Regions from separate parts of the Ralstonia flaminis genome, predicted to be linked through region 2. Evidence: predicted binding sites of a transcription regulator. Region 2 holds the regulator's gene; the other holds the start of a gene.

Region 1 (3,415 bases), on a different contig from region 2:
CTGTCGCCGTTTTCAACGCTACAACTTAACGCTTGCGCGGCACGCCACCAAGGAGTGCTGCGATCGGGCGCTTGGCGCTGCGCGGGTGGCCAGCCGATTGTGCTGGCTTGGCCGTCTCTGCCGTTTCGGCCGGCGCCGTCGATTCGTAAGGACGATTGAAGAACGGATCGTCCGACGGACGGAATGCCGGGCGCACGATCGTGTGATCGAGCACACGGGCGCCGTTGCGCTCATCGCGCTCCCGGGCGCGACGGACTTCACCGCGGGCACGCTTTTCATCGCGCTCGCGGCGTTCACGGTCACGGGCCTGTTCGCCGGTCGGGTCGAAGTCAGTCAGTTGCTCGCGCGGCAGGTTGCGCTTGATCAGCTTTTCGATGTCGGCCAGGAAGCGCTCATCACCCGGCGCAAACAGCGACAGCGCGTCGCCCGAGGCACCGGCACGGCCCGTGCGGCCGATGCGGTGCACGTAGTCTTCTGCGTTGAACGGCAGGTCGAAGTTGATCACGCATGGCATCTGCGAGATGTCGAGGCCACGCGCTGCCACGTCGGTGGCGACCAGCACATCAACGGTGCCCTGCTTGAAGGCTTCCAGTGTCTGCATGCGCTCGGTCTGCGTCTTGTCGCCGTGGATGGCGTTGGCATTGATGCCTTCGCGCTCCAGCGCACGCGCCAGACGCGAGCAGCCGATCTTGCTGTTGGAGAACACGATGCACTGGCGCGGCAGGCCTTGGTCAGCGCGCTGGCGCAGCAGGTGCACGAGCGCGGCCTGCTTGTGATTGTCCGGCACCGTGTAGATGACCTGGCGGACGTTCTCTGCCGTAGCGTTGCTGCGTGCCACTTCGATCGTCTGCGGATGGCGCAGGTAGCTGGAGGCCAGCTTCTTGATCTCGGGCGAGAACGTGGCCGAGAACAGCAGCGTCTGGCGATGCGCCGGCAGCAGATTGATGATGCGCTGCAGGTCGGGCAAGAAACCCATGTCGAGCATGCGGTCGGCTTCATCCAGCACCAGCATGCGCACTTGCGACAGGTTCACGCTGCGTTGCTGCACGTGGTCAAGCAGGCGACCCGGCGTGGCGACAAGGATTTCCACGCCACGACGCAGTTGCTCGGTCTGCGGGTTCATGTCGACGCCGCCAAACACGACCGCGCTACGCAGCGCCGTGTACTTCGCGTACTTGGCAACGTTGTCGTACACCTGGTCGGCCAACTCGCGCGTGGGCGTGAGGATCAGCGCCCGCACCGGGTGGCGCGCCGGCGACGCGCTGGTGTTGGCGTCAGGCAGCAGGTTGTGAAGAATCGGCAGCGAGAAGCCGGCGGTCTTCCCGGTGCCCGTTTGTGCAGCGCCCATGACGTCGCGGCCGGCGGTAACGACCGGAATGGCGGCGGCCTGGATAGGTGTGGGCTTGGTGTAGCCGCTCTCGGTCAGCGCACGGAGGATGTCCGTGTGCAGGCCGAAGCTGTCGAATGTCACCGATTCGTTGACCGGCGCTTCAGACGTTGTCGCAGTGTTCATAGGGGGAGATGCAGCATGCCGAGGGGCATGGCAGGCGCAACAGGCTCAGTCGGAATTGACAGCGAGCGGCTCGCGCAAAGCGTTAAAAATCAAAAGTTTATCACGTGAGGGTCAGCACGGGACGGATGAACGACATGCCAGCACCCGCGCGGGCGCCACATCTGCCTTGACACGGATCAATAGGCCCAGGCCCATGCTGCGCGACCATCGGGCATCCCAACCTGCGCCCCCTCCCTCCATGGTGACCACGCTTTATGAAACGCCCGAGCATGTCTGCCTGATGTTTTCCGACTTGGTGGACGATCACGACGACCTGCCGGTGCAGACCAACCAGTTCCTCATTGTCGATCACGGCCACGGCGCGCTGATCGACCCGGGCGGCCAGATGACGTACAACGCGCTCTATCTGGCGATGAACAGCTACTTTCCGCCCAAGCAACTCGACTATGTGCTCGCCTCGCATGCGGACCCGGATATCGTCGCCTCGGCTGGGCGCTGGCTCACAAGTTCCAGTTGCGACATCTTGATCTCGCGCGTGTGGGAGCGCTTTCTGCCGCACTTCTGCAACGTGGGTAAGACCGAGGGCCGGATCGTACCGATTCCGGATACGGGCATGGCGATCCCGCTGGGACAATCGCATCTGCTGGCAGTGCCGGCGCATTTCCTGCACTCGGAGGGCAACTTTCAGTTCTACGATCCGGAATCGCGGATTCTCTTTTCGGGCGACCTGGGCGCATCGATGGTGCACGCCAACGTGGCTGCCAAGCCCGTGGAAGATTTCGACGCGCACCTGCCGCTGATGGCGCCCTTCCACCGCCGCTACATGAGCGGCAACCGTGTCTGCCGCTTGTGGGCACAGATGGTGCGTGGGCTGGATATCGAATGGATCGTGCCGCAGCACGGCCAGGCCTTCCGTGGGAAAGCCATGGTCAACCGCTTCATCGATTGGGTGGAAACGCTCGACTGCGGCATCGACCTGATGACGCCGGAGATCTTCCGCTTGCCCGCCATGCCGAAAACACCGGCGGGCGCGGCGCTCAAGACTCGGGTTTGACTGCCGGGCTGGGGGCCGCCGGCAGGATGATCTTCATCATGGCGCTCGACAACTCGTGCGCCAGCACATTGGCGTCGATACGCGAGGGGTCGTGCCACGTGTACATGAAGCCCATCACGCCCCCCATCGAGTGCGCGGCGACGCGCGCATCGCCAAACTCAAACACGCCGGCGCGCTTGCCTTCGTCCAGCAGCGCATACAGATCGCGATAGTAGCCGCGCGACATGCCGTGCAGCCACTCCACGGTTTCGGGCCGCAAATATTGGCGGTCACGGTACGTGAGCGCAGCCGCATAGTGGCAGTCGATGCAGCGGCGTGCCATCTCCAGCAGGCAGGCCTGTAGGCGCTCGCGCACCGGCAGCGCCGCGTCAGCGGTCTCGCGGATGGCTGACAGGCAGATTTGCGCGGCCTCGCGGCAGAGGATGTCGAAGATCTCGTACTTGTCGGTGAAGTAGTAGTACACCGCTGGCTTGGTCACGCCCAATGCGGCGCACAAGTCACTCATCGTCATACCGGCATAGCCCTTGGTGAAGAAGAGCTGGGCGGCAGTATCAAGAATCTGTCGGCGGCGCGCCTCCTGGCGCTCGGCGATATGCGGGCGCGTGACGGGCGCAGAGACCGGTGGTGCCTCAGGAGCCTCGGTTTCAGCGGACGGTTGCACGTCGGAAACAGCAGATTTGCGGACGATGGACATGGTGCGCATTCTCGCATGCCGCCTTTGGATGCGCCGTCGCGTCTGCGCATCGGGGTGGCATCACGCCGCTGAAATGCTTGACGCATCAAACGGCGCTTTCTATATTTCTACCCAATGGTATAAAAAATTACCACAAAGTATAGATAGCGCGGCG
Region 2 (3,415 bases):
CGGTGTTGTTCGACCTGGGGGCGCGCAAGTTCTACCTGTTCGGGCTGGTGCTGTGGCCGCAGGACGTGATCTACCTGACGGTGCTGCTGGTGCTGTCGGCGTTGGGGCTGTTCCTGTTCACGGCGGTGGCGGGGCGGCTCTTCTGTGGCTACGCCTGCCCGCAAACGGTCTACACGGAAATTTTCATGTGGATCGAGCGGCATATCGAAGGCGACCGCTTCGCTCGCATCCGCCTCGACGGTGAGCGCTGGAGCCTGCGCAAGCTGCGCCTCAAGTTGGCCAAGCATTCGGCCTGGGTGGTGATCGCGTTGTGGACGGGCTTCACCTTCGTCGGCTTCTTCACGCCAATCCGCCATCTCGGCATGGAGACTTGGACGCTGTCGCTCGGGCCGTGGCAAACCTTCTGGATGTTGTTCTACGCGTTCGCCACCTGGGGCAACGCCGGTTTCCTGCGTGAGCAGGTGTGCCTCTACATGTGCCCGTACGCCCGCTTCCAGAGCGTGATGGTCGACCCCGATACCTACGTCGTCACCTACGACACGCAACGCGGCGAGCCGCGCGGTAGCCGTTCGCGCAGCGCAGACTTCGCGGCGCAAGGGCTCGGTTCGTGCGTGGACTGCAGCATTTGCGTGCAGGTGTGCCCGACCGGCATCGACATTCGCCAGGGCCTGCAGTACGAGTGCATTGGCTGCGGCGCCTGCATTGATGCATGCGATCAGGTGATGGACAAGATGCGTTACCCGCAGGGCCTGATCCGCTACACGTCCGAGCGTGCGATGCACGACCGGCTCACCCCGAAGGAGGCACGGCGCCATCTGCTACGCCCGCGTGTGCTGATCTATGCCGGCATCATGCTGGTGCTCATCACGGGCTTCATCGTTGCGCTGACGATGCGCCAGCCGCTCAAGGTGGACGTGATTCGCGATCGTGGTGCGCTGGCGCGTGAGGTGGACGGCGGCAAGATCGAGAACGTCTATCGACTGCAGTTGATGAATGCCTCGGAGCAACCCGTGCGCGTGACCATCACGGCTGAAGGACTGCCACAGCTGGAGGTGCAGGGTGGCCGCGGTGAATCGACCACGCTTGAACTGGCACCTGCAGCCAACCGCCTTTTGCCGATCCGCGTGCGTCGTCCGGCGGATGACCTGACTGCCGGCTCGCACAAGATCCGTTTTGTGATCCAGGCAGACAGCGGCAGCGACAGCCTTGTGCTGCGTGAGCCATCGAGTTTCATCGTGCCGCGCTGACGCGGTTTTTAGAACAGGAGACACAGATGCAGGCAATGCAATCTTCCGCTCCGGCCCGGCCATGGTGGCGCGAGCCTTGGCCGTGGCTGCTGATGGCCGGCCCCTTCGTCGCCATGATCGGGTGCGGCGTCACCATCTGGTTGGCCGTGTCGCATCCGGATCCCGTCATTCATGACAACGTCGTACGGCGCGGCCTGGTCGTCGAGAAGCCCGTCTCCGTGCCGGCCCATGCCGCCCACGGGGAGGTCCGATGAAACGCCGCCTGCTGATGTGGATTCTCTGGCCCGCGTTTCTATCTGCGGCGCTGGCCGAGCTGGTCGTGTTTGCGGTGGTTGACCCGGCGGATCTGCGCTTCTTCGGAGAGCAGATCGCCGTGTCGGCCGAGGCGGTTTACACGGTGTCGTTCTTCGTGTTCTGGTTGCTGTGCGGATTGTCCAGTGCGCTCACACTGTATGTGTCGCCGGGCATCGGCAAGCTGGAGGCGCATGAGCATCCGCTCGTGTGAGCGGATGTCCTGCAAGGGGGCGGCCTAGTTGGCTTGGCCGCTCATCACTTGGCGCAGGCCAGCCATGTCGATCAGCTTGACGTGGCGCTGGCGGATCTGGATGAGACCGGCCTCAGCAAAGCGTGAGAACAGGCGGCTTACGGTTTCGAGCTTCAGGCCCAGATAGCTGCCCAGTTCTTCGCGGCTCATGCGCAGCACGAACTCGGTTGACGAATAACCACGCTGGGCTGAGCGCTTGGACAGGTTCAGCAGGAAAGCAGCAAGGCGTTCTTCGGCGCGCATCGAGCCGAGCGTCAGCAGCATCTGGTGATCCTGCGAGATCTCCTTGCTCATGATGCGCAAGAACTGGTGCTGCAGAGAGGGCAGCCGGCGCGAGAGCTGCTGCAGTTGGTCGTAACGCACCACGCAGACTTCGGTGTCTTCCAGCGCGGTGGCATCCGACACGTGGCACATGTCGCCAATGCCATCGAGCCCGACGATCTCGCCGGGCAGGTGGAAGCCGGTGATTTGGTGGCGACCGTCTTCCAGCGTGAGATGCGTCTTGAGCGTGCCGAAGCGGATGCCGTACACGGCTTCGAGCGGTTCACCGAGGGCGTAGAGCGTCTGGCCTTTTTTGATGCGGATGCGCTCGGCAACCAACTCATCCATCTTGCGCACGTCTTCCGAATTCATGCCCACTGGCAGACAGATCTGGCCGAGTACGCAAGTGGAACAACGTGAAGCTTGGTCGGTGAGTGCGATTCGTGTGAGCACAGGGGGCGAGTGAATTTCGAGTAAGTGAAATGAGAAATTCTTGTGATGCAACCGCGGCCTATTATAACGGCGACCATGCTGATATCGGATTGTTCCGATAACGTGAATTGCGCGAAATGCACGGAATTCCTGTCAGCAAATCAATAACTTTGGCCCATATCAAAAGAGCGTCAAAAAGATGAATGTTGCCGCGCTCGTGAGCGTTTTTCTGATCGCATTGCTCGGTGGTGTCCATTGCCTGGCGATGTGCAGCGGCATCGCGTTGGCCGCTGAGCGCGGGCAGGTGCCGGTGCGGATCGTTTCGCGTCGCCGGCTGGCGTTCGAGCAAGTGGTCATGCACGCTGGGCGCATCAGTATGTACGCGGCGTTGGGGGCCATCATGGGGGCGCTCGGTGCCACGGTTTGGCGCCAGCAGTGGCTGCCGATTCAACGCGGATTGTTCGCATTCGCCAGCGCTTTGCTGCTCGCTTACGGCCTACTTCTGGTTGTGCGCACCACGGGTGATACATGGCGCAATCCTTGGGTGGAACGTGTGCTTGGCCACCTTGCCGGCGTGCTGTCGAAAATGGGGGCACAACTGGGTGGAAGCCTGCATCACAGCCCGCCATTGGTGCGGCGCTATGTCACGGGTTTGGCATGGGGGCTGGTACCGTGCGGCATGGTTTACGGGGCACTGGCGGTTGCGTTGTTGGCGGGCAACGCGGCATCTGGGGCGGTTGTGATGCTGGCGTTTGGTCTGGGCACGTTGCCGAATCTGCTGATGATGTCCGGGGTGGCAGGCTGGTTGCGGGGGCTGTCTCGCCAGAAGTGGGCGCGTGGCGCGGCGGGCGCCGCCATTGCCGCCTTTGGCATGTGGGGGCTCGTATGCGCCGCATGGCTGCCGGAGATGCTCAACGCACATGGTTTTTGC

Evidence for each region. The regulator FNR, encoded in region 2, switches genes on or off when oxygen is low (the NO sensors DNR and NnrR bind a similar motif). The targets are predictions, from matches to a motif close to TTGATNNNNATCAA.
Region 1: a site for FNR is predicted at 1,680-1,693, ahead of R2N11_RS01130 (oxygen-binding di-iron domain-containing protein). Genes of this name have one in related genera too.

What each region holds. Positions count from the first base shown of each region.
Region 1 is NZ_CATZLL010000001.1:230,079-233,493, forward strand. Features, by position in the region: gene R2N11_RS01125 (DEAD/DEAH box helicase) at 26-1,513, opposite strand; gene R2N11_RS01130 (oxygen-binding di-iron domain-containing protein) at 1,752-2,567, shown strand; gene R2N11_RS01135 (TetR/AcrR family transcriptional regulator) at 2,551-3,261, opposite strand.
Region 2 is NZ_CATZLL010000004.1:274,928-278,342, reverse strand. Features, by position in the region: gene ccoG (cytochrome c oxidase accessory protein CcoG) at 1-1,247, shown strand, start outside; gene R2N11_RS08175 (FixH family protein) at 1,274-1,501, shown strand; gene R2N11_RS08170 (hypothetical protein) at 1,498-1,752, shown strand; gene fnr (fumarate/nitrate reduction transcriptional regulator Fnr) at 1,777-2,505, opposite strand; gene R2N11_RS08160 (sulfite exporter TauE/SafE family protein) at 2,684-3,415, shown strand, end outside.